DNA from 3 places in the Mesorhizobium sp. M0772 genome. Region 1 is predicted to be linked to each of the others. Evidence: predicted binding sites of a transcription regulator. Region 1 holds the regulator's gene; each other region holds the start of a gene.
The links. Region 1 encodes LexA, which represses DNA repair genes until DNA is damaged. Its sites were predicted from a motif close to TGTTCNNNNTGTGTTCNG; they were not measured.
Positions count from the first base shown of each region.

Region 2: the regulator LexA is predicted to act here: its motif matches at 3,345-3,362, upstream of NKI06_RS13010 (ATP-dependent helicase).
Region 3: the regulator LexA is predicted to act here: its motif matches at 7,240-7,257, upstream of NKI06_RS09295 (DNA recombination protein RmuC).

Region 1 covers NZ_JAMYPB010000019.1:16,349-25,935, reverse strand. The annotation lists gene NKI06_RS15020 (molybdopterin molybdotransferase MoeA) at 1-1,105, shown strand, start outside; gene NKI06_RS15015 (hormone-sensitive lipase) at 1,152-1,979, opposite strand; gene NKI06_RS15010 (AMP-binding protein) at 2,146-3,771, shown strand; gene kynA (tryptophan 2,3-dioxygenase) at 3,768-4,604, shown strand; gene kynU (kynureninase) at 4,710-5,957, opposite strand; gene NKI06_RS14995 (GntR family transcriptional regulator) at 6,126-6,890, shown strand; gene lexA (transcriptional repressor LexA) at 7,096-7,878, shown strand; gene NKI06_RS14985 (ComEC/Rec2 family competence protein) at 7,872-9,587, opposite strand, start outside.
Region 2 covers NZ_JAMYPB010000015.1:52,892-62,478, reverse strand. The annotation lists gene NKI06_RS13020 (dienelactone hydrolase family protein) at 1-63, opposite strand, end outside; gene NKI06_RS13015 (glucose/quinate/shikimate family membrane-bound PQQ-dependent dehydrogenase) at 806-3,118, opposite strand; gene NKI06_RS13010 (ATP-dependent helicase) at 3,403-6,117, shown strand; gene NKI06_RS13005 (ABC transporter permease) at 6,439-7,479, opposite strand; gene NKI06_RS13000 (ATP-binding cassette domain-containing protein) at 7,476-8,273, opposite strand; gene NKI06_RS12995 (substrate-binding domain-containing protein) at 8,360-9,373, opposite strand; gene NKI06_RS12990 (sugar phosphate isomerase/epimerase family protein) at 9,490-9,587, opposite strand, start outside.
Region 3 covers NZ_JAMYPB010000010.1:34,902-44,488, forward strand. The annotation lists gene dapD (2,3,4,5-tetrahydropyridine-2,6-dicarboxylate N-succinyltransferase) at 1-246, shown strand, start outside; gene NKI06_RS09250 (DUF805 domain-containing protein) at 243-647, shown strand; gene NKI06_RS09255 (hypothetical protein) at 669-1,439, shown strand; gene NKI06_RS09260 (2-dehydropantoate 2-reductase) at 1,506-2,519, opposite strand; gene dapE (succinyl-diaminopimelate desuccinylase) at 2,635-3,825, shown strand; gene NKI06_RS09270 (hypothetical protein) at 3,828-4,433, shown strand; gene truA (tRNA pseudouridine(38-40) synthase TruA) at 4,430-5,185, opposite strand; gene NKI06_RS09280 (GNAT family N-acetyltransferase) at 5,197-5,703, opposite strand; gene fmt (methionyl-tRNA formyltransferase) at 5,700-6,650, opposite strand; gene def (peptide deformylase) at 6,656-7,186, opposite strand; gene NKI06_RS09295 (DNA recombination protein RmuC) at 7,290-8,543, shown strand; gene NKI06_RS09300 (class I SAM-dependent methyltransferase) at 8,645-9,451, opposite strand; gene NKI06_RS09305 (GFA family protein) at 9,533-9,587, opposite strand, start outside.

The DNA of each region.
Region 1 (9,587 bases):
GCTGGCGGAGCCGGTCGTGGCGCTGCGTACCCAGCCGCCTTTCAATGCATCTGCCATGGACGGCTATGCCGCACGGGCGCGGGATGTGGCGACCCTCCCGGCGAGGCTTTCGGTGATCGGCAAGGCGCCTGCAGGGCGAGGCTTTGACGGCGCTGTAGGTAAGGCGGAAGCTGTGCGCATCTTCACCGGCGCGCCGCTGCCGGAAGGCGCAGACACCATCGTCATCCAGGAGAATGTCCGCGATCTCGGCGGTGGCCGGATCGAGGTCACCGAACCGACGGCGAAGAACCGTAACATCCGCCGCCTTGGACTGGATTTTGCCCAAGGCGACGTGCTGCTGGAGAAAGGCCGCGTGCTCGATCCGGCTGCATTGTCGCTGGCGGCGTCGGCCAATCATCCCCGGTTGAACGTGGTGCAACGGCCGCTGGTCGCCATCATCGCCACCGGCGACGAATTGCTGCCACCGGGTAGCGAACCTGGCCCCGACCAGATCATCTCGTCCAACGCCTATGGCGTCGCTGCTGTGGCGCAGTCGGTCGGCGCTCGCGCGCTCGATCTCGGTATAGCGGCCGATCGCAAGGAAGTGATCGCGGCGCTGGTGAAAAAGGCGGTCGATGCGAAAGCCGACGTCATCGTCACGCTCGGCGGCGCCTCGGTCGGCGACCATGATCTCGTCCATGACGTGCTGACTGGCGAAGGCATGAACCTCGACTTCTGGAAGCTCGCCATGCGCCCGGGCAAGCCGCTGATGTTCGGGCGGCTGGGCGATATCAGGTGCATCGGCCTGCCCGGCAATCCGGTGGCGAGCCTGGTCTGCTCGCAATTGTTCCTGAAGCCGTTATTGGCGCAGCTCGGCGGCCGTCCCCACCGGCAGGACATCCGCCAGGCTCAGCTTGGCGCCGCGATGCCGGCCAATGATCTAAGGCAAGACTATGTGCGCGCCGTGGTCCGGGAAGAAGCCGGCGCATTGGTGGCGACGCCGTTTGGCATCCAGGATTCCTCGATGCTGAGAATGCTGGCCGACGCCAACGGCCTGATCGTGCGCGAGCCCTTCGCTCCGGCGGCAGAAGCAGGCGCTGCTTGCAGCGTTCTGATGTTGCGCTGAGGTCGCGCATTTAAGCCTTTAAATCTAACAGATAAACTGTTTGTTACTACGCCAGCAATGTCCGCGTCAGCGGATGTGTCGGATCGGCAAGCCCGTCGACGATGCTGAAATGATGCCGGTCCGGCTCGACCACTGTGCTGGTCGTGGCGCCGAGGCCGATCCAGATGTTGGCAAGCAGCGCATTCTGGCGCAGGAACTCCGCCCGCTCGCCGCCGCCGGCCCAGCAGGTGATGCGCGCGCCCTGCATGGGGCGCAGCAGAACCGGGCTTTCGGCCAGTGCTTCCGCTTCATCGATGGCCAGTGTCGCGTTCATCCCCGTGCGCATGATCGGCCGCAGATCATGAACCCCGGAGATCGAGACGACATTGCGTATGCGGCCGGCCACATCGGCGGCCAGAGGCGTCGTTGTCGTCACCATCCTGGAGGCGAGATGGCCGCCGGCGGAATGCCCGGTCAGGATCACCGGCCCGCCGACCATCGTCGCCGCTTTGCCGATCGCCGCCGCGATTTCCCTGACGATGCCGGAAATGCGTATGTCGGGACAAAGCGTGTAAGTCGGCATTGCCACGGCAAAGCCATTGGCAACCGCGCCGTTGGCCAGATGCGACCATGGCTTGTTGTCGAACGCCTTCCAGTAACCGCCATGGATGAAGACGACGAGCCCTTTGGGCATGACATCGGGAAGGAACAGATCGAGCCTGTTGCGTGGACTGTCGCCATAGGAGATGTCGAGCTTGGCCCGACCGGACGCCGACATTGTGTCGCGAAAAGCCTGTGCCGGTGTGTCCCACGCGGCCGGCCAGCGATTGCTGCCGGCAATGTTGTCGCCGTTGGCGTAGGCATTGTCCCAATCGGCAACACGATGTTCGAGCATCTGCATCCCTCCCGGATGGCTTCAGTTCAGTCGACAGGAATGGCCGCCGAACAGGGCGGCGTCAATGCTGCGACCTAAAAACATTTTAGGCTTGAAACAAATTTCGACTGGTGCGATCCTGCGCCTTGTTCAGCCATGGGCGCGAGGCAGACAGGGGCAGCCGAAAATGCTTGGGCCATCAGCGCATATCGACACATTCACGCGTGACAACCTGCCGCCGCCGGAGCAATGGCCGGAGTTTTTGCTCGACGGCTTCGACTATCCCGACCACATAAATGCCGGCGTCGAATTGACCGACAGGCTGGTCGAAAAAGGCTTCGGCGACCACACCGCGCTGATCGGCAATGGCCGCCGCCGCACCTACAAGGAACTGTCCGACTGGACCAACAGGCTCGCCCATGCGTTGGTCGAGAATTACGGTGTCAAGCCGGGCAACCGGGTGCTGATCCGCTCGTCCAACAATCCGGCCATGGTCGCCTGCTGGCTGGCCGCCACCAAGGTGGGCGCGGTGGTCGTCAACACCATGCCGATGTTGCGTGCCGGCGAACTCGCCAAGATCGTCGACAAGGCGGAAATCACGGTCGCACTTTGCGATACGAGGCTGATGGACGAGATGACCGCCTGCGCCAAGGGCAGTGCGTATCTCAAGCAGGTCATTGGCTTCGACGGCACGGCCAACCATGACGCGGAACTCGACCGCGCCGCCCTCGACAAGCCGGTCACCTTCACTGCCGTCAACACCGGCCGCGACGATGTCGCCCTGCTCGGCTTCACCTCCGGCACCACCGGCGTGCCGAAGGCGACGATGCATTTCCACCGCGACCTGCTGATCATCGCCGACGCCTATGCCCGCGAAATCCTGGAGGTGACGCCCGACGACATCTTCGTCGGTTCCCCGCCCCTTGCCTTTACCTTCGGTCTTGGCGGGCTCGCCATCTTCCCGCTGCGTTTCGGCGCCGCGGCGACGCTGCTGGAACAGGCGACGCCGCCCAACATGATCCACATCATCGAGACTTACAAAGCGACCATTTCCTTCACCGCGCCGACAGCCTATCGCGCCATGCTCAAGGCGATGGATGAAGGCGCTGACCTGTCCTCGCTGCGCGTCGCGGTTTCGGCGGGCGAGACGCTGCCGGCGCCTGTCTTCGAGGAATGGACGCGGAAGACCGGCAAGCCGATCCTCGATGGGATCGGCGCCACCGAGATGCTGCATATCTTCATCTCCAACCGCTTCGACGACATGAAGCCGGCCTCCACCGGCAAACCCGTCGGCGGCTATCAGGCACGCATCGTCGATGACGAGATGCGGGAGTTGCCGCGCGGCTCTACTGGCCGGCTGGCGGTGCGCGGCCCGACCGGCTGCCGCTACATGGCCGATGCCAGGCAAAAGGACTATGTCCGCGACGGCTGGAATCTCACCGGCGATACGTTCACGCAGGACGAGGATGGCTTCTTCCACTTCGCCGCGCGTTCCGACGACATGATCGTCAGCGCCGGCTACAACATCGCCGGCCCCGAGGTCGAAGCGGCGCTGCTCTCGCATCCCGACGTCGCCGAATGCGCGGTGACCGGCGCCGAGGACGGTGAACGCGGCCAGATCGTCGAGGCGCATATCGTGCTTGTGCAAGGTGTTTCGCCGGACGCATTGACCGTCAAACGCCTGCAGGACCACGTCAAGGCAACGATCGCGCCCTACAAATATCCGCGTTCGGTGAAGTTCATCGACGCCTTGCCCAAAACCCAGACCGGCAAGATCCAGCGCTTCCGGTTGCGCGCGGAGAAGATCAATTGATTAAGCCGCACGATCCGGCGTCCGATGGCGCGCAGATGTCGTTCAAGGAGCGGATGTCCTACAGCGACTATCTGCAGCTGGACAAGGTGCTCGATGCGCAGGCGCCGCTGTCTTCTGCCCATGACGAGATGCTGTTCATCATCCAGCATCAGACATCCGAATTGTGGATGAAACTGGCCCTCCACGAGATCCGCGCCGCGATCAGCTCGATCCGCGCCGACCGCCTCGAACCGAGCTTCAAGATGCTGTCGCGTGTCGCGCGCATCTTCGAGCAGCTCAACAATGCCTGGGACGTGCTGCGCACGATGACGCCCAGCGAATACACCGAGTTTCGCGACGCGCTCGGCCAATCCTCGGGCTTCCAGTCCTGGCAGTACCGCGCCATCGAGTTCATGGCCGGCAACCGCAACCTAGCCATGCTCGGGCCGCACAAGCACCGGCGCGATCTTACGGACAGGCTGGAAGCGATCCTGGCCACGCCGTCGCTGTACGACGAGGCGCTTCTGCTTTTGGCGCGCAATGGCTTCGACATCGGCGCCGATGCCGGGCGCACGGACTGGCGCGAGACGCGCGGTGAGAACGAAGACGTGCTGGCTGCCTGGCAAACCGTCTACCGCGACCCGCAGCGCTACTGGATGCTCTACGAACTGGCCGAGAAGCTGGTCGACTTCGAGGATTACTTCCGCCGCTGGCGCTTCAACCACGTCACAACGGTCGAGCGCATCATCGGCTTGAAGCGCGGCACCGGCGGCACCTCAGGCGCCTCCTATCTGAAGAAGATGCTGGAGGTCGTGCTGTTTCCGGAGCTCTGGACGGTCCGCACCCGGCTCTAGAGCATTTCACCGTTTAACGGAAACGGCGAAATGCTCTAGCTCTTTGATTGACGCAATTTCGGACGGAAAACCGCTTCACACTTTTCCTGAAATTGCTCTGGTTTCTCACGTAACCGCGGTCTTCACCGCGAAGCGGGCGTCCTGCCAGGCGCCGGTGCGCAGAATATCCTCCAGGACTTCGACCGCTTGCCAGACATCGCCATATCCGACATAGAGCGGCGTGAAGCCGAAACGGATGGTCGACGGCGCCCGGAAATCGCCGATCACGCCGCGCTCGATCAGCGCGCGCATCACCTGATAGCCATGCGGATGGAGGAACGACACCTGGCTGCCGCGCTGGCTGCCGTCGCGAGGACTTTCCAGTTCAAGCCGGTAGGCGCCGCATCTGGCTTCGACGAGCTGGATAAACAGGTCGGTCAGCGCGATGCTTTTTCTGCGCACCGCCGCCATATCGACGTCGTTCCAGATATCGAGCGCGCCCTTGAGCGCCCGCATCGACAGCACCGGCTGCGTTCCGCACAGGAAGCGGCGAATGCCGCTGCCGACGGCAAAGCCCTGCTCGAAGGCAAAGGGCCGCGCATGGCCCCACCAGCCGCTGAGCGGCTGGTGGGCATCGTCATGGTGGCGCTCGGCCGCGTAGATGAAGGCTGGCGAGCCCGGGCCGCCATTGAGGTATTTGTAGGTGCAGCCGACGGCGAAATCGGCATTGGCACGGTCAAGTTCGACCGGCAAGGCGCCGGCCGTGTGGCAGAGATCCCAGATGATCAGCGCGCCGGCGTCATGTGCCTTGCGCGTCAGCGCCGCCATGTCGCGCAACTGGCCGGATTTGTAGTTGACGTGGTTGACCAGGATGACGGCAACGCTGTCGTCGATCAGCTCCTCGACTGCGGCCGCGTCGACGCCCTCCAGCCGCAGCCGCGTTCCCGGCCGGGTCGAGGCGACGCCTTCGGCCATGTAGAGGTCGGTCGGGAAACTGTCGCCCTCGGCAACGATGACCGACCGATCCGGCCGCATGCCGAGCGCTGCGTGCAGCAGCTTGTAGATGTTGATCGAGGTTGTGTCGCAGACCACCGTCTGCCCATCAGCCGCGCCGATCAGTCGCCCGAGCTGATCTCCGAGTTCCACCGGCATGTTGAACCAGCCGGCGGTGTTCCAGGCGCGAATGAGGTCGTGCGCCCATTCCTGCGTGGCGGCCTGCTGCAGTTCGCTGAAGACGACCGCTGACGCGGCGCCCAGGGAATTGCCGTCGAGATAAATCACGCCTTGCGGCAAGACAAAGCGTTCACGCATGGAGCGCAGCGGATCGGCGGCATCCATTGCTTCGATTGTAGCGAGATCGGGTGTCGTGCTCATGATCCGGCGCCCCTCCATGGACAAACGCGCGCGGCGGAGCCTGCCGCCCAAACATGCCGGCGATCTTGAGTGGTCGCCCTTGAACTGTCAAACATTATATATAATTCACCCATTGAAAGGCTTTGATATATAATGATCCGCCCGAGCGTTTATGTCTGATGGATCACGATGCTGGATGACGAGCAGACCTCGAAGACGGAAGTGGCCTATCGCCTGCTCAGGCGCGATATTCTTGCGACCCGGCTGGCGCCTGCCGCGCCGTTGAAGCTGAGCACGCTGCGCAACACCTACGGCATCGGCTGGACGCCGTTGCGCGAGGCGCTGTCGCGGCTGGAGGCGGAACGGCTTGTGACCGCCATCAGCAACCGCGGGTTTGCGGTCGCTCCCGTCTCTCGGGCGGAGCTCGAGGATTTGGCGCGTGCGCGGCTGGTGGTCGAACTGCCCCTGCTGGTGGAATCGATCGAGAAGGGCGACCGTGAGTGGGAAGACGCGGTCGTTGCCGCCCACTATCGTCTCTCACGGTGCGGGTCTGTTCTCGACGATCCATCGGATGATGCGGTCGACGCGTGGTACGAAAAACACGATGCCTTCCATGCGGCGCTGCTCAGTGCCGCGACATCCAGCTGGCTGCTGCGCTTCAATGCAACGATTTCCGACCAATTGCATCGCCATCACCGCTTTCTGGGTCTGGCCCCGACGCTGCGCGCCGCCGCCGGCCGCACGGACGGACACCGGAAGGCCGTGGCGGCCCTGCGCGACGCCGTGGCGATCGAACACCATACCGCCCTGATGGAAGCGGCCCTCGATCGCGACGTCGACCGTGCGAAAACTCTGATGACCGCTCACATCGGCTACACGCTGCGGGTCTATGCCCAGAGAGAACCCCGCGCGGATGCTGCGCAGCCCCGTCCGAAAAGGAAGCGGCGATCGTAGCCGACGACGCAGGGCACTTGGTCTTCGTTTCACCCCGTTGCTGGCAACTGGGCGCAGGCGGCGCTCGCAGCGCCGAACGTTACGCTGAACAAAACGTCAACACATTCATTAAACTTTAAAAGGTTGCGGAACACAACTGGAACAGATAGTGTTTGTTCTGGGTTTGTTTTTTCTGATTCTGGTTTCAGAACCCTTGGGGGCCGCGATGCTGACGCGCAAACAACATGAGCTTCTGATGTTCATCCATGAACGCCTGAAGGAGAGCGGAATCCCGCCGTCCTTCGACGAGATGAAGGAAGCGCTCGACCTCGCCTCCAAGTCCGGCATCCACCGCCTGATCACGGCGCTTGAGGAGCGCGGTTTCATTCGCCGGCTGCCGAACCGGGCGCGCGCGCTGGAAGTGCTGCGGCTGCCCGACTCGATCGCACCAGGCCTCAATGCGGCGAGGAAGTTTTCGCCGAGCGTCATTCAGGGCAGTCTTGGTCAAACCGGCCAAGGGCAAGGCGGCCAAGGACAAGGCGCGTTGGGCCAAGGCGGTCTCGGCCGCCAGATCAAGCCGGGCTCGCCGTCGCGTTCGATGTCGGCCGGCAATGACGATGCCGTTTCCGCGATTTCAATCCCGGTTATGGGACGCATCGCCGCCGGCGTGCCGATCGACGCCATCCAGCATCAGACCCATTCGATCTCGGTGCCGCCCGATATGATCATGGGCGGCGAACACTACGCGCTCGAGGTCAAGGGCGATTCGATGATCGAGGCCGGCATTTTCGATGGCGACACGGTCATCATCCGCAATGCCGACACAGCCAGCCCCGGCGAGATCGTGGTGGCGTTGGTCGACGATGAGGAAGCGACCCTGAAACGCTTCCGCCGCAAGGGCGCCTCGATCGCCCTGGAAGCCGCCAACCCGGCCTACGAGACCCGCATTTTTGGACCGGACAGGGTGAAGGTGCAGGGCAAGCTTGTCGGATTGATCCGGCGCTACTGAGCCGGCTTGGGTTTGTACTTTTCACGCTGGTTGTAAGGCGGCAGGCCGCGCGCTTCGCGGGAGAAGCGGCGTTGCTCGTGCCAGGGGCGATACGGCTTGTCGACGGCGAAGCGGATGGTTGGCGCTGCAGCTGCCGATTGCGGATCGAAGAAGACGGCGGCGCTGCCGTCGCGGGCCAGCTGTTTCTTCGTCACGACCAGCACCAGCGGGTCGCGGCACGGATTGTAGGCGGTGGCGTCATCGATGACGATCAGGCTCGCGAAGGCACAGGCCGGCCGCGCCGTCTTGCGGTCTTTCGCAAGCGCTACAATGGCTCCGGAAGGGTGCCGGGCGATACAGAGATCGCCGGTGCAATAGAAGGGCGAGCCGGGCGGCAGATCGAGCGGATCGAGATCGAACCGCGTATCTGTTGACTCGAAAATCTCAGGTGGGATAATGGTTTCGGCCCGCAGCGCCCGTTTCCAATTGTCCGTGGTGAATTCGTTGGAGCGTTCGCGGTTGAGGGCGAGTTCGCCGCCACCGATCGGCATGGCCACCAGATGCGCATCCTCGGATATGAGCACGTCGGGCGTAAGCACCTGCGGCACCGTCAACAGGCCGGCCAGCGCGAAAGGCACGGCCGCCAACCTGAGCCAGGTGGTGGCCATGGTGGCGATGACGAGGGCGACCGTCACCAGCAGCACCGAGCGGATGGAGATCAGCCCGACGGCGTCGACCGGCGAGCGCTCGGAAATCCAGGCCGATATAGCGATCATCGCCATCAGACCCTTGCCCATCACATAGAGGAACGGCCCGTCGGCGCCGAACGGCATCGCCAGTGCGCTGAGCACGGCAAAAGGCATGACGATCAACGAAACAATCGGCATCACGGCCAGATTGGCGATCAGGCTGAGCGGCGACACACGCTGAAAATGCCAGATGGCGAACAGCAAGGTTGCACTGCCGGCAATGATCGAGGTCATGGCGAGGCCGCCCATGGCCAGCGCGAATTTTCGCGACAGGAAGCCGACGAAGGAGCGCTTTGCCGGCGGCGTTCTCACCTTGTCGGCGCGGTAATCGGCCCAGCCGGCATAGGCGCCGACAAGGGCGGCGGTGGCGGCAAACGACATCTGGAAGCTGGGACCGACCACCTCGTGCGGCGACACCAGGATGACGGCAATGGCGGAGATCGCCAGATTGCGCATGGTGAGTGCGGCGCGATCAAACAGCACGGCGACAAGCATGACCGCCAGCATGATGAAGCTGCGCTCGGCGGCAACCACGACGCCTGAAATGACGAGATAGGCGGCGATGGAGACGAGTGCTGCCACTGCTGCATATTTCTTGACTGGGCGGCGCGAAGAGAAATCGGGAAACAGCGCAAAGGCGCCACGCAGCAACGCCATGATGGTGCCGGCAACCAGCGCCATGTGCAGGCCGGAGATGGAGATGATGTGGTAGATGCCGGTGCGCCGCATCGCTTCGTTGACCTCGTCCGGGATGCCGGCGCGCACCCCGACAATCAACGCCGCGGCAATCTCGCCTTCGGCGCCGCCGATTTTGCCCCTGATATGGTCGGCAATGTTTTCGCGCGCGTTCTCGATTGCCGAGGAGAGCCGCGCGGTCAGCGGCGGCGGTCCCTGCGTAGCAATGGTTTTCGGATTGCCGAGAAAGAAGCCGCTGCCGCCGATACCGGTGAAATAGCTGTCGAAGGAGAAATCGTAGCTCTC
Region 2 (9,587 bases), on a different contig from region 1:
GATCATCGCCTGGGTGATGGCAGGTTTGGCAGGTTTGACGGCTTCGGCGGTGGGTTTCGTCATGGCGTGCTCCTCGTTAGGAGATGATCTCACGGTCACTCCGGGATGACCTCGCGGTCACTCCGGGATGACTCGCGGATCAAGATAGGGTGCAAGCTCGCACGGTCCAGTCTCGGATGGGTGACGCTTGCGCCATCGAACGATGCGGCGGCCCCGCGGAACGCGCCCATCACATTTTGGTCATTTCAGAGAATGTCGATGGTGCCGCCACAATATGGAAGGAAGCTGATGATGGTCTCGCTCGTAGCGGCGAGCCCGACGAGAAGGAACAACGCCATGACCTTGTCTACTCCGATCCTTGCAAGCGCGCTCGTGCTTGCTGTTGCTGCCTTGCTGGCAATGCGCTCCGCTGCTGCCGCAGCCGCCGCTCGGATGGTGAATGTCCGCGTCGACCGGCGTCGGCCGTCACCACGCTGATCCAGCAGGCCGAAACAGGGCCGCAGCTAACCAATGAAGTACTGGGCTCCGTGCCCAGCCTCAAAGGCCATCTCTTACGCAAGCTGACCAAGGCTGCTGCTGCCCCTCATCGCCCTGCCGGGCACTTCTCCCCGTATAGTGACGGGGAGAAGGATGCCGTCATCGATGATTTCGCCAATCGCCAGCGTTGCAGGAAAGGGCGCCAACGCTGAAGCTGCCCCTTCTCCCCGTCACTATACGGGGAGAAGATGCCGGCAGGCAGATGAGGGGCGGCGCGACATTGCCAGAATATCTGCCGGGCCGATCACCTACCTAAGTCGCATCGCTGCTACTTCGGCAGCGTATAGGCCATCACATAGTCGCCCGGCTTGGTGCCGACCGAGCCGTGGCCGCCGGCGACGATGACCACGAACTGGCGGCCGTCGGCGACGGTGTAGGTCATCGGCGTCGACTGCCCACCGGCCGGCAGCCTGGCCTGCCAGAGCTGCTTGCCCGATGTCAGGTCATAGGCGCGCAGATAGTCGTCGACCGCCGCGCCCAGGAAGACGACGCCGCCGGCGGTGATCATCGGCCCGCCAATGCCGGGAACACCGACCTTCAGCGGCAAGGGCAACGGCGTCATGTCATAGACGGTGCCGTTGCGGTGCTTGTAGGCGATCTTGCCGGTTCTGAGGTCCGCTCCCGCCACATAGCCCCATGGCGGCGCCTGGCAGGGCACGCCGAGCGGCGACAGGAACGGCCCCATCACCACCGCATAGGGTGCGCCCTCATTGCGGTTCAGCCCCTGCTCGCTGCCGCGCCCCTCATCCGGGGGCGGCACCTGGTCGCGCGGAATGAGCTGCGATTTGAACGCCAGATAGGTCGGCATGCCGAACATCACCTGCCGCACCGGATCGACGGCGACGCCGCCCCAGTTGAAGGTGCCGAAATTACCGGGATAGACCAGCGAGCCCTGCACCGATGGCGGGGTATAGCGGCCCTCGTAGCGCAGACCCTGGAATTCGATCCGGCAGGCCAGCTGGTCGAACATGGTGATGCCCCACATGTCGGCGCCGGTCAGCGGCCGCGGATTGAAGGAGAGATCCGAGACCGGCTGCGTCGGCGACGTGTGATCGCCCTCGACAGCGCCGCCCGGCGCCGGCACTTCCTTGATCGGGATGATCGGCTCGCCGCTGCGCCGGTCGAGCACGTAGAGGTCGCCCTGCTTGGTCGGTCCAACCAGGCCCGGAACGACGCCGGCAGCGGTGGTGATGTCGACCAGGGTCGGCTGTGCCGGCACATCCATGTCCCAGAGGTCGTGGTGCACGGTCTGCCGCACCCAGCGCACTTGTCCGGTGGCCAGATCGAGCGCGGTGATCGAGGAGGAAAACTTCTCGACATTGGCGCTGCGGCCCATCCCGAGCTGGTCCGGCGTCTGGTTGCCGAGCGGCACATAGAGCAGGCCGAGCTTCTCGTCGGCGCTTGCCGTCGACCACATGTTGGGCGAGTTGTGGGTGTAGGTCTGGCCTGCCGCCAGCGGCGTTGTCTGGTCCGGATTGCCGGAATCCCAGTTCCACACCAGGGCGCCGGTGTCGACGTCGAAGGCCCGGATGACGCCGGACGGCTCTTGCGTCGAATAATTGTCGTTGACCGCGCCGCCGATGATGATCTTGCCGCCCGCAATCAGCGGCGCCGAGGTCGAGTAATAATAGCCCGACTTCGGATACGGCATGTTGGTCAACAGATTGAGCGTGCCGGCTTCGGCGAAGGACGGGCAGACCTGGCCGTTGGCGGCGTCGAGCGCGATCAGCCGCGCATCCGATGTCGGCAGGTAGACGCGAGTCGCGCAAGGCTGGCCGGCGGCGATCTTGGCATCGGCATAGTAGGACACGCCGCGGCAGGTCTGGTGCTGGCGGTCCTTGTCGAGCTTGATCTTGGGATCGAAACGCCATTTCTCCTTGCCGGTGGCGGCATCGATGGCGATGGCGAAATTGTGCGGCGTGCAGATATAGAGCGCATCGCCCACCTTCAGCGGCGTCACCTGGTAGGTGGTTTCGCCGACATCGTCCGGCCCTTTCACGTCGCCGGTCTGGTAGGTCCAGGCCGGCTGCAATTTGGCGACATTGTCGGGCGTGATCTGGTCGAGCGGCGAATAGCGCTGGCCAAATTGCGTGCGGCCGTAGAAGTGCCATTCACCGGGAGGCACATTGCCGCCGAGATCGGCAGTCGGCGTCACCTTGTCGGCGCTGAGGTCGCCGGCGATGTCCTTGGGATCGGCCGTCATCGAATAACCGGCGACGGCGAGCGAAGCGAGCACGGCCAGAATGAGCGGCGCTCGCGCGTCGGGGCCGGTCAGGCCCCGCCTTGCCCAAGGCGTCAGCAGCCACAGCGCCAGAAGCACGATGATGCCGCCGCGCGGTCCGAGTTCCCACCAGTCGAAGCCGATTTCCCACACCGCCCAGGCCAGCGTGCCGAGCACGATCGCCGCGTAGAGCCAGAGCGCCGTCGATTTGCGCCGGAAGAGCAGCCATGCGGCGATCAGGAAGGCGAGACCGGTGACGACATAGTACCAGCTGCCGCCCAGCATCGCGAGCCAGACGCCGCCGCCGCCAAGTGCCAGGCCGATGAGGAACAGGATGAGGGAGGTGATGACGACAGCCAAGACGATACTCCTTCGACTGATGCGCTTTGCAGCGCCTCACGGGCAGCCGCCCCTGCCCTGTCGCCAGCTTTCTCCCCCAGGCCGCGTGTGTCAAGCTGGCCCTGCCAGCATAAGGCGAGAGCAAACGCTCGACTTCATTCCGCTCCCACGCTGCAGCACCTCCACGACATTGTCGGGCGTCGGGACGATGAAATTCGCACTGCGCCCCAGAATCTCACTTCCAAACCAGAACAAAACGTAGACACTTCTGGTCTTTCGCTCCCGAATCACTACATTCGGGGGAGATGTCCGGCTTTGCGGAAGACATGCCCTTTTTTGACGAACCCAATGCGCGGCCCGCGGCCCCGTCGGGCATAGCGGCGCGCGCCATGGCGGCCCGCAGCGGCCCCAACAGCGCGCCCGATTATCTCAACGGCCTCAACCCCGAGCAGCGGCTGGCGGTGGAAACCACCGAAGGCCCGGTCCTGGTGCTGGCCGGCGCCGGCACCGGCAAGACACGCGTGCTGACCACCCGCATCGCCCATATCCTGGCCACCGGCAGGGCTTTCCCCTCGCAGATCCTGGCGGTGACCTTCACCAACAAGGCCGCGCGCGAGATGAAGCAGCGCATCGGCCATCTCGTCGGCGAAGCCGTCGAGGGCATGCCGTGGCTCGGCACCTTCCACTCCATCGGCGTCAAGCTCTTGCGGCGGCACGCCGAGCTGGCCGGGCTCAAATCCGATTTCACCATCCTCGACACCGACGACGTCGTACGGCTGATCAAGCAGCTGATCCAAGCCGAAGGCCTCGACGACAAGCGCTGGCCGGCCAAGCAGTTCGCGCAGATGATCGACGGCTGGAAGAACAAGGGCCAAGGCCCCGCCGACATTGCCGAGGGCGATGCCCGCAGCTTCGCCAACGGCAAGGGCCGCGAGCTCTACAAGGCCTATCAGGAGCGGCTCAAGACCCTGAACGCCTGCGACTTCGGCGATCTGCTCTGCCACCCGATCCGCATCTTCCGCGCCAATCCGGACGTGCTGAAGGACTACCACAAGCGCTTCAAATACATCCTCGTCGACGAGTACCAGGACACCAACACGGCACAGTACATGTGGCTGCGCCTGCTGGCGCAGCGGCCTGAAGGCAAGCCGATCTCCCCCCATGTGGGGGAGATGTCCGGCAGGACAGAGGGGGGCGCGAAAGATCGCGGCGTCTCCGATAATCAAAATGCAAATGCCGGCGGGACAGCGCCCCCCTCTGTCGGCTCCGCCGACATCTCCCCCACAAGGGGGGAGATTGGGCGCTCTTCGGCCGAAACCCGCGCCACCGTAAACATTTGCTGCGTCGGCGACGACGACCAATCGATCTATGGCTGGCGCGGCGCCGAGGTCGACAACATCCTGCGCTTCGACAAGGATTTCCCGGGCGCCACCATCATCCGGCTGGAGCGCAACTATCGCTCGACCGCGCACATCCTCGGGACCGCCTCGCACCTCATCGCCCACAATGAGGGCCGCTTCGGCAAGACGCTGTTCACCGAAAAAGTGGCCGAGGACGACGAGAAGGTGCATGTCCACGCCGCCTGGGATTCCGAGGAGGAGGCCCGCGCCGTCGGCGAGACCATCGAGACCTACCAGCGTGCCAAGCATAACCTCAACGACATGGCCATCCTGGTCCGCGCCTCCTTCCAGATGCGCGAATTCGAAGACCGCTTCGTCACGCTCGGCATCAACTACCGCGTCATCGGCGGCCCGCGCTTCTACGAGCGCATGGAAATCCGCGATGCACTGGCCTTTTTCCGCGTCGTCGCCCAAGGCGCCGACGACCTCGCCTTCGAGCGCATCGTCAATGTGCCCAAGCGCGGCTTGGGTGAAGCCACCATCCGGCAGATCCACGACACGTCGCGTGCGTTGCGCATCCCGATGCTGGAGGCAGCCTCCAAGCTCGCCGAAAGCGATGAATTGAAGCCCAAGCCCCGCGCGGCCTTGCGCGAAGTGGCGGCCAATTTCGAGCGCTGGCAGAAGGCGCTGGAAACCACGCCGCACACCGAACTCGCCGAGACCATTCTGGAGGAGAGCGGCTACACCGACATGTGGAAGAACGACCGCTCGGTCGAGGCGCCGGGCCGGTTGGAAAACCTGAAAGAGCTGATCCGCTCGATGGAGGAGTATGAATCGCTGCGCTCCTTCCTCGAACATGTCGCTCTGGTCATGGACGCCGAGCAGAACGCCGAGCTCGACGCCGTCAACATCATGACGCTGCATTCGGCCAAGGGCCTCGAATTCGAGACCGTGTTCCTCCCCGGCTGGGAGGAAGGCCTGTTTCCGCACCAGCGCGCGCTGGACGAAGGCGGCCGCTCCGGCCTGGAGGAAGAGCGCCGTCTCGCCTATGTCGGCCTGACCCGGGCCAAGAAGAACCTGCATCTGTGGTTCGTCTCCAACCGCCGCATCCACGGCCTGTGGCAGTCGACCATCCCGTCGCGGTTTCTGGACGAACTGCCGCAAGCCCATGTCGAGGTCGCCGAAAGCGGCAACTCCTATGGCGGCTACGGCAATACCTATGGCGGCGGTTCGTTCGCGTCGGGCCGTGGCGGCCAGGGCGCAGGACGGCAGAACCCCTACGGCGCCTCGCGCTTCGACAATGTCGGCGCGGAAAATTCCGGCGCCTTCTCCAACACCTATGCGACGCCCGGCTGGCAGCGCGCGCAGGCCAACCGCACCGAGGCGACCGACCGCAACTGGGGCTCGCGCTCCGGCCACCAGGTCGAGCGCATCGGCTATGGCGAGACCGACTCCGGCTACGGCGCCGGCCGAACCAGCGTCAAAGGCCGCACCATTGACGGCGAACTGGTCGCCAAATCCGTCGCCGACACGCCGTCGCCCTTCAGCGTCGGCGACCGCGTCTTCCACCAGAAATTCGGCAACGGCAACATTTCCAACATCGAAGGCAACAAGCTGACCATCGACTTCGACAAGGCCGGCCAGAAACGCGTGCTGGACGGGTTTGTGGCGGCGGTGTGAGCGCCCGCTTGCCCTGTTGTCCTACAAGCGACCACGTTGTTGTGGCCCGGCGGAGCCCTCCACGCGTTCGTCATCCTATGGCGGAGCAAGGAGCACAGCGACGCAGTGTAGACCCGAGGATCCATGCCGCGTCTTCAACGCGTTGCCACGGTGCAGAATTCTGCGCCGCGGCACTCCACGGCCAAGGTCACGGAATGGATTCCAGGGCCTACGCGACGGAGCTTCGCTCCTGCTCCGCCCTAGAATGACGAAGCGACGGGCGTCTGCCCAATCGTCGGGGCATGCGGTCCGCAACATGAGCGTCCCCGTCAATTAGCCCCCTCACCTATACCTTGCCTGGTTCCACTTATGCCCCAGCAGCGACAGGATGATGATCAGCCCGTTGAAGAACTGCACGTAGAAGCCGCTCAAGCCCGCCGCCACGACGCCGGTCTGGATGAACGACACGGTGACCGCGCCGATCGCTCCACCGGCGACCGTACCGATGCCGCCCCAGGTCGGCGTGCCGCCGACGAACACCGAAGCCAGCACCGGCAAGAGATAGCCGTCGCCCGCGGTCGGCCACCAGGTGAAGTTGATCATCACCGAAAACGTGCCGGCGATCGCGGCCCCGATGCCGGTGAAGATGAACACTTTCACCCGCACACGCTTGACGTCGATGCCCATCTGCTGGGCGCTGTCGGGGTTGTCGCCGACGACCCTCACCTGCGCGCCGAAGCGGTGCCGGTTGTAGAGCATTGCCGACAAAATGACGAAGGCGAGTGCCCAGAAGACCTGTACCGGAAAACCCCACACCTGACCGGAGAAGATGGTGTACGCCCAGCTGTCGCTGAGACCGGTCAATGCCGTCGATCTGCCCTCGTTGATGATCTGGATCAGTCCCCGCAGCAGGAAATTCATGCCGAGGGTGGCGATCAGCGACGACAGCCCGCCATAAACGACCAGGGATCCGACGAGAAAGCCGAGCAGCGTGCCGGTGAGAATCGCCGCTGCGATGCCGAGAAACGGATCGTAGCCGGCCTGCACCACCAGCGCGAACACCCAGGAGGCAAAGCCCATGGTTGCGGGAAACGACAGGTCGATCTCGCCGCAAGTGACGACGAAGACCAGCGGCACCACCACGAACAGCGCAACGGGCAGCGTGGTCAGCACGGATCTGTAGAGATACCAGGTGGTGAACACGGTCGGGTTGGCGATCAGGAACGCCGCCATCATGATGATGAACACGGCGAGCGTGCCGAGCGCTGCGCGGTTGTCGATGACGAAACCGCGCAGCCAATGGTCGGACGGATGCTTCCACTCAGGCCGGGCTGCCTTGCCGCCGAGAGGGCTCTGCAGATCGGGTTCCATGGTCTTGCTCATCGTACTGCCCTCTCCGCGTCGCCGGCCTCGTGCAGCCCCGGCAATCCGCCGGGATGCGCAACGTCTTCCATGAAGTTGATCAGCTCTTCGGCCGACTTGACCTCGGTGCGATCGGCGGTCAGCGCCACCTTGCCGCGGTCAATCACAACGAAGCGGTCGGCAATGTCGAAGACGTGATGGATGTTGTGGCCGATGAACAGGATCGAACGGCCGCTCGCCCGCACCTGGCGCACGAAATGGAAGACCTTGGCGGTCTCGGTGAGCGACAGCGCCGTCGTCGGCTCGTCGAGGATGATCAGCTCCGCCTGCTTGTAGATGGCGCGCGCGATCGCCACGCCCTGGCGTTCGCCGCCGGAGAGCTGGCCGACGATGGAATGCGGCGTGAACACCTTCGAGGTGAAGCCGATCTCGCGCATCAGCCGGCTCGCCTCCTCTATCTCTTTATTGACCTTCAGAAAGCCCATGAAGCCGGTGAGTTCGCGGCCCATGAAGATGTTGCGCACGATGGTCTGCTGCACGGCCAGCGCCCGGTCCTGGAAGACCGTCTCGATGCCGGCGTCGCGCGAGCGCGCCGCACTCCAGCCGGTCACCGGCTTGCCGCGCACCAGGATCTCGCCGCTGGTCGGCTTGACGACGCCGGACAGAATCTTGATCAGCGTCGATTTGCCGGCGCCATTGTCACCGATCAAGCCAACCACCTCGCCGCGGTCGACCGAGAGATTGACCCCGCCCAGCGCATAGACCTGGCCATAGGATTTGCTGATGTCGCGCAGTTCGATGATGCGTTCGGCCATGGCGATCCTCGCTCCTGTGGTATCATCCCGGCCTGGTGCCGGCGGTCCTGCCGGCCGGGCTTGCGCCCAGCCGGCGGCTTGGGAGGTCAGCGCAGCGCCTGCTTGGCGAGCTCGGCGACGATCTCGTAATTCTGCGGCGTGACGAAGCCCGCCCCGGTGTCGACATTCATCGGCGCCAGGCCCAGCACCACCTGCTGGCAAAGGCTGAGGATCGGCAGATAGCCTTGCAGAAACGGCTGCTGATCAGCCGTCAGCTGCACCCAGCCGCCCTTGAACGCCTCGACGATCTGCGGGCTGGTATCGAAGCCGAAGTTGAAGATGTCGCCGGGCTTGCGTCCTGCCGCCTGCATGTAGGTGGCGACGTTGCCCAGCATCTGGCCGCCGGGATAGCCGACCGCCTTGACGTCGGGATTGTTGAGCAGGGCCGCGGTGATCACCGGTATCGCCAGATTGGGGTCGGACGCCCATTCGCCGCTCGGCGGCGACGACAGCTGGATGACCTCGACGCCGGCTTCCTTGAGTGCTGCCACCGTGCCGCGCTCGCGCGCGCCGCGGGCCTCGTTCTCGAACGGGCCGATCATGATCGCCTTGTCGCCGGACTTGAGATTGCCGAGCTTGAACGCTTCGACGCCGAGCGCGCGGCCCTGCTGCTCCTGCTGGGCGCCGACATAGCCGCCGCCGAACGCAGCCACCACCGTCGGCACCGGCACGTTCTGGTACATCATCTTGATGCCGTCCTTGTGCGCCTGTTCGGCCAGCGGCATGATCGCGGCGTCGCCGGGATGGCCCATCATGGCAATGCCGTTGGGCTTCACGGCGACGGCCTCGCGCAATTGCTGAACCATCTTCTCGACGTCCCACTGCGAGAAGATGTAGTCGACCTTGGGTCCGAGATCGGACGCCGCCTGCTTGGCGCCATTGTAGACGATGGTGCCGAAAGCGTCGCCCTCGGCGCCGCCGACGAAGAAGCGGATGTGGACATCCTTGCACCACTGGGCGTCGAGCGCCTGCGCCGGCAGAGTGGAGATGGCAGCACACAGCGCCGTGGCGGCGGCCACGACGGTCGAGCGCAGAAGTGTCGTTCTCATTGCGATGCTCATGCACGTTCCTCCCTTTTGTCCTCGGTGAGCCGAGGGGTTTCGTCAGTCGCTTCTCGGCAGTGCTTGTCGGCAGTGCTTGGCAATCTGTCCGGCCGGCTCCTCCCACCGGCCCTCAATCACGCCGGGTTCGGCAGATAGGTCGCTCCTCCGCGGCATTGCTTGAGGTATTCCAGCCCGCGCACCTGACCTGTGATTTCGAGGTCGCCGCGATAGA
Region 3 (9,587 bases), on a different contig from region 1:
CGCGAAGGCTCGGTGCTCGGAATGGGTGTGTTCATCGGCCAGTCGACCAAGATCGTCGACCGCGCCACCGGCGAAGTGTTTTATGGCGAGGTGCCGCCGAATTCGGTCGTCGTCGCCGGCTCGATGCCGGGCAAGGCCTTTCCGAACAACGAGCCGGGCCCTGGCCTCTACTGCGCCGTCATCGTCAAGCGCGTCGATGCCAAGACCCGGTCGAAAACCTCGATCAACGAACTGCTGCGTGATTGATCCTGTCCGAGCAACCAGAGCGCTCCAGATTGCCCAACACACCACCACTTCCCTGGCTTTTCTTCAGCCTCTCAGGGCGCGTCAGCCCAAGTGCCTACGTGCTCGCCGGGCTGCTGCTGGTGCTTGCACAGTTTTTCCCGCTCTACCAGTTGTCGAGACTGGAACCCGGCACCGCAACCAGCCAGAACTGGGCACTTGTGTTCTGGGTCGTTTTGCTGATCTCGACATGGTCGAGCTTTGCGGTAACCGCAAAGCGGTTTCATGATTTCGGCAAGCCGACTTATTACGCGTTGATCTCTCTTATCATCGGCCCCATTCTTCTCATCGTTCTAGCGTGTTTCCGCGGTGACCCCGGTCCGAACCGCTACGGCAAACGCAGCAACGCGCCGGCTGAACCATGAGCGCCGACCGGATATCTCGCCATGCGCTACCGCACGCTTGATCCGAAACTGATCATCGACACCGCCGAGCGGCTGGAAGAGCGCGTCGCCGAGCGTTTTCCCGATGCCGGCCTGCGCGGCGTCGCCGCCGAACTGGTGTCGCTGTCGCGCGACCTGGCCAAGGCGGCGCAGGCGCTGGAAGCGCCGATCTGGTGGCTGCGCGGCGCCATCGTCGCCGCTGTTGCCGCCGGCGCGCTGATCTTCCTATTCGTCGGCACCATCCTGCCGCTCATCCATATCTCGCAGGCCGACGATGCGGTGCAGTCGGTGCAAGGCATCGAAGCCACGATCAACATGATGATCCTTGCCGTGCTCGGCCTGCTGGCGCTGATCCGCACCGAGGAGCGCATCAAGCGCAAGCGGGTGTTCCGCCAGCTGCATGGGTTGAGATCGCTGATCCATGTCATCGACATGCACCAGCTGACCAAGGATCCGGCAGCATTGTCCGCCAATTTCAGGCCGACCGCGCATTCGCCGGCTCGCATCACCAATGCCGCCGACCTGGCGCGCTACCTCGACTATTGCTCGGAGATGCTGTCGATCACCGGCAAGATCGCGGCGCTGTTTGCGCAGTCGGTCAATGACGATGTGGTCATCGACGGCGTCAACGACGTCGAGAACCTGGCGTCCAACCTGTCGCGCAAGATCTGGCAGAAGATCACGCTGATCGAGAACCACCCGGCGGCGCAGCCCCTGCCGGCGCCAGGCCCGGCGAGCAAAGCGCCGGCTCCGAGGCGCGCACCAAAGCTGTGACGCGGCGGGCCCACGCGCCTGTTTTCGGGCTATGCGGGCCAAGGCCCGAGGCTCGCGGCAAGTAGACTATCCAGTGACGGCTTCCGGCGTCAGCCCGGGTGAGCCGCACTTTTCCCGCTCGGCCTGCCGCACCAGCGCGGTGACCCGCTTCAGCAGAGGCGCCGGCGTGCCGGCCTTTTCGGCGAGGCTCAGGACGGCCCCCTGCAGGTCACCGATCTCGGTCGGCCGGCCACGCTGGAGGTCGTCCCACATCGACGAACGCGCCTGCGGGTCGATGGCGAGCATGCGGCGGGCGACCAGCCGGAACAGCCAGTCCGGCAGCCGGAGCAGTTTCGGCAGCAGGACGGGATGCAAGCCGCCGATTCGTGCCGGCGCGATATGTAACGCCTTCATCGCCGCCAGGGCCTCGTCGATCTGACCGGCCAGGATCCGCCGCCAGCGGCGGTCGGCAAGTTCGCTCGCCAGCGGCAGGCCGGACAAGGCGACAAGCGCGTTGTTGAGGTTGATCAGCAGCTTGCCCCACTGCACGGCCTTCATATCGGCACGCGTTTCCACGCCAAGCCCTTCGACATCGAGAAGGCCGGCAAGCCCGGCCATACCGTCTTCGATCATCACCTTGCCGTCGCTGGCGCGATGCAGGTGAAGCGGCAAATTGCCTATGGCCGACTGGTCGACATTGAACGACACCATGCCGGCGAGCACAGTCCGGCCACCGAGCCCGGCGCGTAACCGGTCGGCATTGCCGACGCCGTTCTGCAGGCTGACCACCACGACATCGCTGCGCGCATGTCCGGCAACAAGCGACGCCATCTCCTCGGTAGCGCCGTTCTTGACCGTCACCAGCACCACGTCGGCGCTGGCGAGGGCAGCGGCGGGATCGGTGGTGACGGACTCCGGCCGGATGGATCGGTCGCGACCATCGAGATCGGTGATGCGCAGGCCACCGCCCAGCAAGGCCGTCGCTATGCCTGGCCGCGCCAAAAACACCACCTTGCGTCCGGCCAGCGCCAGGCAACCGCCGACATAGCAGCCGATGCTGCCGGCGCCGGCAATGACGATGGTCTTTTCGGCGTTGGCCATGCGATTATCTCGTGTTGGCCTGCACTATACGACAGGAAAACCATAATGTCGGCGGCAGGACCGGTCATCATCTCTGGCCGTGACAGGCCTTTCGCTTTCGACTATCGCTTTGCCCATGAAACTGCCGACCGATCCCGCCGCCAACCTCGCGACCCTCATACGCTGCGCCTCCGTAACGCCCGCCGAGGGCGGCGCGCTGGCTGCCCTGGAAGGCATGCTGAAGCCGCTCGGCTTTTCCGTCGAACGCCCTGTGTTTTCCGAAGACGGCACCCCCGACATCGAGAACCTCTACGCGCGTCGCTCCGGCAACGGGCCGCATCTGATGTTTGCCGGCCATACCGACGTGGTGCCGGCGGGCGACGAGGCGTCGTGGACGCATCCGCCCTTCGCCGCCGAGATCGCCAAGGGCGAGATGTATGGCCGCGGCGCCGTCGACATGAAGGGCGGCATCGCCTGTTTCATCGCCGCCTTGGCGCGCCATGTCGAGAAAAAGGGGGGTCCGAAAGGCTCGGTCTCGCTGCTGATTACCGGCGACGAGGAGGGGCCGGCGATCAACGGGACGACAAAACTGCTCGACTGGGCGGCGGCCAAGGGCGAGAGATGGGACGCCGCGATCGTTGGCGAGCCGACCAATCCGGACACGCTCGGCGACATGATCAAGATCGGCCGGCGTGGCTCGATGTCGGGCAGTCTCACGGTCAACGGCCGCCAGGGCCATGTCGCCTATCCATTGCTCGCCGACAATCCGGTGCGCGGCCTGATCAGCCTGGTCGACGCCTTGCTGTCGCCCGTCTTCGACAAGGGCACGAAGGATTTTCAGCCGACCAATCTGGAAGTGACCTCGATCGATGTCGGCAACCCGGCGACCAATGTCATTCCGGCCAAGGCGACAGCCACCTTCAACATCCGCTTCAACGACACATGGACTGCCGAGACGGTGCAGGCCGAGATCCATAACCGCCTCGACCAGGCGGCGAAGCGCAAGAAATACCGGACCGGCAAGACGCCGGTCGACTACGAGTTGATCTGGCGCGACCGGCCGAGCCATGTCTTCCTGACGCGCGACGACAAGCTGATCGAGACGCTGCGCGGGTCGATCAAGGCGACAGTCGGCAAGGAGCCGGCGCTGTCCACCTCGGGCGGAACCTCGGATGCGCGTTTCATCAAGGACTATTGCCCGGTGGTCGAGTTCGGCCTCGTCGGCAAGACCATGCACATGGTCGACGAGCGCGTCGCACTGGCCGACCTCGAGACGCTGACCCAAATCTACCAGCGCTTCATCGATGACTGGTTCGAGCAGGGCTGATCATGCTTTCGGTTGACGAGACCTCTTCATCGCTTAACGGCGCCTGGCGGCTGATGCTCGGAAAGGCCGACGGCTTGCGGCTGCTCGACCTTTCGGCGGACGGATTCTGGAATTCCTTCTTCGCCATCGTCGTCGCCGCGCCGGCGATGATCGTCGGCTGGGTCGGCACGGCCAACGAGATCGGCGATCCCAATGCGTTCGCCGGTCGGCTGGGCATGTTGGTTCGCCTGGCGACCGTCGACCTCGGCTCGTGGCTGCTGCCCCTGGTTGTGCTTGCCCTGGTCGCATCGCGCGCCGGCATCGGCGACCGCTTCGTCCACTATGTCGTCGCCAGCAACTGGGCGTCGGCGATCACCGCCTGGATGCTGCTGCCTTCAGCGCTGATCAGGCTTTTCCTGCCGTCCGGCAACCCGGTTGCCGAATTGGTGTGGCTGGTTCTGGTGGTGCTTTCGCTGGTACTCTCCTGGCGGATGACCAACGCCGCGATCGGCAAGGGCGCGGCTGTCGGCAGCGCCGTGTTCGCAGGCATGTTGGTGGTGTCTCTAGCCGTGTTGTTCGGCCTGGTGGCGCTGCTCGGCATCACTGTGCCGACCGCCGCTCCGGCCTAGAACTTTTCCGGATAGTCTACACCGACGAGAAAAAGCCCGTCGGGCGGCGCCACCTGGCCGCAGGCGGCGCGGTCTTGTGCAGCGAGCGCGGCCTTGAGGTCGGCGGCGGTCCAGCCGCCGTCGCCGACGCGTTTCAGCGAACCGACCATGGAGCGCACCTGGTTGTGCAGGAAAGAGCGCGCCGAGGCCCTGACTTCGATCAGGTCGCCCTGGCGGCTTACATCGAGCCGCTCCAGCGTCCGCACCGGACTATTGGCCTGGCATTGCGTCGAGCGGAAGGTGGTAAAGTCATGTCGGCCGAGCAGGACTTTCGCCGCTTCGTGCATGGCGTCCGCATCGAGCCGCTTCGGCACCCACCAGACCTTGCCCTTTTCCATCGCTGCAGGCGCGCGCCGGTTGAGGATGCGGTAGAGATAGTGGCGTCCGGTGGCCGAGAAACGGGCGTCGAACTCATTGAGGACAACCGTGGCCTGCAGGATGGCGATGCGCGCGCCTGCCGCCTGCAGGTGCGCGTTGACGGCGTCGCGCACCTTGTCGTTTGGCCATGCCTTGGCGAGGTCGACATGCGCCACCTGGGCGGTCGCATGCACGCCGGCGTCGGTGCGGCCGGCGGCGCGTATCCGCACCGCCTCACCGCAAAATTTCTCGATCGCCTGCTCTATCGCCTGCTGCACCGAAGGCTGATCCGCCTGGTGTTGCCAGCCGGCGAAGAGGCTGCCGTCATATTCGATATCGAGACGAAAACGCGGCATACACCCTTCGTTCAGGCGGCGAGTGCGGTAAAGGCCTGGGCGTAGACCAGTTTGCCTTTTTCGGGTGCGTCACCCCAGGCCAGCGCCTGCAGCGCTTCGCCCTGATATTCGCTCTCGAACATTTCGGCCCGCGCATGATTGTAGCCGAAGCGGCCATAATAGGCCGGATCGCCCAACACAACGGCGAGCGTCTCGCCGGCATCCCTGAGGCGGATATGCGCCTCGCGGATCAGCGCACCGCCAATGCCCGAGCCGTGGAACGAAGGTTCCACCGCCAACGGCGCCAGCGCCACGGCTGCGAACTGCTTGCCGCCGTTCTGGACGAACAGCCTGGAAAACAGGATGTGGCCGACCACCTGGCCGTCTTCTTCCGCCACCAGTTCGACAACGGCGTCGCCGCCGGTGACCAGAGCGTCGACCAGCCCGGCCTCCGCCTGCTGGCCGAATGCGTGTTCCTCGACCAGGCGTATGGCCTCGCGGTCCCGCGGCGTCGCGCCGCGTATCGACATCATGCTCATGAGAACTTCATTCCTTTTTCGATCTTGGCCCCGCGCAGAAACTCCTTCGCGGCAGCAGGCTTTCCGCCCGCCCGTTGAACTTCGACCAGCCTGACCGCGCCCGACCCGCAGGCGACCGTCAGCCGGTCATCGAGAATTCCTCCCGACTCGCCCATGCTTTCAGAAAGCGTACCTTCAGAAAGCGTCGAGCGAAGCAGTTTCAGCCGTTCCGTGCGGCCGCCGATGTCGGCTTCGCACCAGGCGCCGGGGAATGGCGACAGCCCGCGAATGTGATTGTGGACCTCCGCAGCCGGGCGCGTCCAGTCCACACGTGTCTCCGACTTATCGATTTTCCTGGCGTAGGTCACCCCGTCAGCCGCCTGCAAAGTCGATGCCAGGGTATTTGTCTCCAATCGGGACAGCGCTTCCACCATCAGCGTGGCAGCAATATTCATCAAGCGGTCGTGCAGATCGCCGGCCGTCATATCGGGCTCTATGGCGCATTTTTCAACCAGTGCCACCGGACCGGTGTCCAGGCCCTCTTCCATGCGCATCACCATCATGCCGGTCTCGACGTCGCCGGCCATAATGGCGCGCTGGATGGGAGCTGCACCACGCCAACGCGGCAAAAGCGAGGCGTGGCCGTTGAGGCAGCCGAGGCGCGGAGCCTCCAGAATAGCCTTCGGCAACAGCAAACCATACGCGACGACGACTGCGACATCGGCACGCAACGCATGGAAAGCAGCTTGCTCGCCCTCGCCCTTCAGCGACAGCGGCGTGCGCACTTCGATGCCCAGCCGCTCAGCCTCGCGCTGCACCGGCGACGGTGTGAGCTCCAGACCGCGGCGGCCGGCGGCGCGCGGCGGCTGGGTGTAGACGGCTGCTATCTCGTGCCCGGCCTCGGCAATCGCGCGCAGCACCGGCACCGAAAACTCCGGCGTGCCCATGAAGATGACGCGAAGCGGCATCTTCCCTATCCCACCAGCTTGCCCGGCGCCTTGTCCTTGGCGAGCTTCTTGAACTTCTTGACCACCATGTCGCGCTTCAGCTTCGAGATGTGGTCGATGAACAGCACACCGTTGAGATGGTCGATCTCGTGCTGCAGGCAGGTCGCCATCAGGCCTTCGGCCTCGATCTCCTGCAGCTTGCCGTCGCGGTCGAGATATTTCACGCGCACCGAGGCGGGACGCTCGACCTCGGCGTAATAGTCCGGGATCGACAGGCAGCCTTCCTCGTAGACCGAGCGAGCGTCGGCGCTTTCGAGGATTTCGGGATTGATGAAGACATGCGGCGCCGGCGGCTCGTCTTCCTTGGCGAGGTCGATGACCAGCATGCGCAGCGGCTCGCCGATCTGGATTGCGGCCAAGCCGATGCCCGGCGCATCATACATCGTCGCCAGCATGTCGTCGGCCAGTTTGCGCAAAGGCGCGTCGACGCGTTCGACCGGTTTGGAAACCTGGCGCAGGATAGGATCGGGAAGGATGATGAGCGGCTTGATCGACATGGCGCCTCACCTAAAACGTCGCAGGAGAAGCGTCAACCGGTGCGAATCGGTCTCGTTCACGTTTTGATCTGTGCCAGGTCTGCGAATCGGCTATGCTGGCGGGATGAACGACCTGAGCACCATCCTTTCCGAACCCGTTGCCCGGCTTGGCGCTACGACGATCACGCTCGGCCATGCACTGGCCATCGGCGCGCTGGTGTTTCTCGGCCTGTTCCTGGCGCTTGTCGTGGCGCTGTGGCGATCGGCCAAGGCGCGCACCATCGCCGCGGCGGAAGCTGCCGACCACGCCCGCGACGCCGAGGCGCGGATGGCCGGCATTTTGCAAAGCCAGGCCGAGATGCAGGGCCGCATGGGCGCTATCGCCGACGTGTTCGGCGCAAGGCAGGCCGAACTCAACCAGTCGATCGGCCAGCGCCTCGACGCCATGACCGGCAGGCTCGGTCAAACCATGACCGAACAGACCAAATCGACGCATGAGAGCCTCGCCAAACTGCAGGAACGGCTGGCGGTCATCGACACCGCGCAAGGCAACATCCAGTCGCTGGCCGGCCAGGTCGTGCAATTGCAGGCGATCCTGTCCAACAAGCAGACGCGCGGCGCCTTCGGCCAGTCGCGCATGGAGGCGATCGTCGCCGACGGCCTTCCGATGGGCGCCTACGAGTTCCAGGCAACGCTGTCAAACGGCAGCCGTCCCGACTGCCTGGTCAGGATGCCGAACGGTGCGCCGCAGCTTGCCATCGACGCCAAGTTTCCGCTGGAAGCCTGGAACGCCATTCGCGCCGCCGATGGCGCCGAACAACAGAAGATCGCGGCCCAGGCTTTCCGCCGCGACATCGAAATTCACGTCCGCGATATCTCGGAAAAATACCTGATCCAGGGCGAGACGCAGGACACCGCCTTCATGTTCGTGCCGTCGGAATCGGTGTTCGCCGAAATCCACGAGAATTTCGACGCCGTGGTCCAGAAGGCGCACCGGGCGCGTGTCATCATCGTCTCGCCGTCGCTTTTGATGCTGTCGATCCAGGTCATCCAGGCCATCCTCAAGGACGCCCGCATGCGCGAACAGGCGCATCTGATCCAGGGCGAGGTGATCCGGCTGATGGAAGACGTCGCGCGCGTCGACGAACGCGTGCGCCGGTTGCAGACGCATTTTGGCCAGTCGGCCAAGGATATCGACGAGATACTGGTGTCGACGTCGAAGGTGACCAAGCGCGGCCAAAAGATCGAAGCGCTGGAGCTTGGCGAAAGCGAAGCCGAAGTGCGCGGTGGCGGACCCGCCAAGGCCGAAGCCGGGGTGCGGGTGGCGGATTCCAAGACGGGGCAGCTCAGGCTACGTGTCGTCGAAGGCGACGATTAAAGCGCGTCGCGCTGAACGGATTCATACGACGCGCTTTAAAAGTCTTTGTTTTGATGCATGTCGTTGTCCCAGAACCGCGGCACACTTCTGGGCGCCATGCATTAGACCGTAGCCACGATCACGTGCGCCTGGATCTTGGCCGCAACCTCGCCGCTGCCGTGTCTGGCTGCAATCACGGACGCGGCGTGATCGGTTGCGGCTTCCAGTTTTCCTCTAGCCTCGATTTCGTTGCGAAGCGGAGTTCCCTGGCAATAGGCAACCGCCGGAAGGCGCGGCGAGGAGGCACGGCTTTGTTCGGCCCTCGTGTCGATCACCACACGGGAGAAACCTGCGGCTTCCAACTCGCCGCGGATCAATGCAATGTCATTGTAGCCGTGCGGCGTGCGGGCGAGAAAGCGGGGCGGATCGTTCGGAAAAATCTCCGCAAGAGCATTCGTCACATCATTGGCGAATACATTCTCTTCGATGCGATCCCACACGTTGAACAGGAAATGGCCGCCGGTCTTCAGGACCCGCTTTGCTTCGCGATAGCCGGCGGCTCGGTCGGGAAAGAACATCGCGCCGAACTGACAGCAAACGAGATCGAAAGCCGCATCTTCGAACGGCAGCGCCAGAGCATCCGCCTGACGCCATTGTATACGACTGTCGGGAGCTTGTCGCGAGGCCGCGTAGTCGAGCATAGGCTGGTTGAGGTCGGTCACGACATAGCTTGCGCCCGGAGACAGTTTTGGAGCCAATGCGCGGGTGACAACGCCGGTGCCGGCGGCGACTTCCAGGACGGCGCCGGGCGACAAGGACGCTGCCCGTCGTGCCAAATCCGCGGCGAACGGCTCGAAGATCAACGGCACCATGTAGCGGTCGTAGTTTTCCGGAATCGAGCCGGCAAACACTTTGTCCGTTTCCGACATTGCTATCCCCCGCCATCCGTTTGATGGCGAGCCTAGCACATTATTGGCTGGTTTGGGCCGCGTTTAACCGGGAGGCAGGTGCTACTGCGCCTCTACGATGCTTACGCCCTCGAATTCCGGAAGCCAGTGCAGGGCC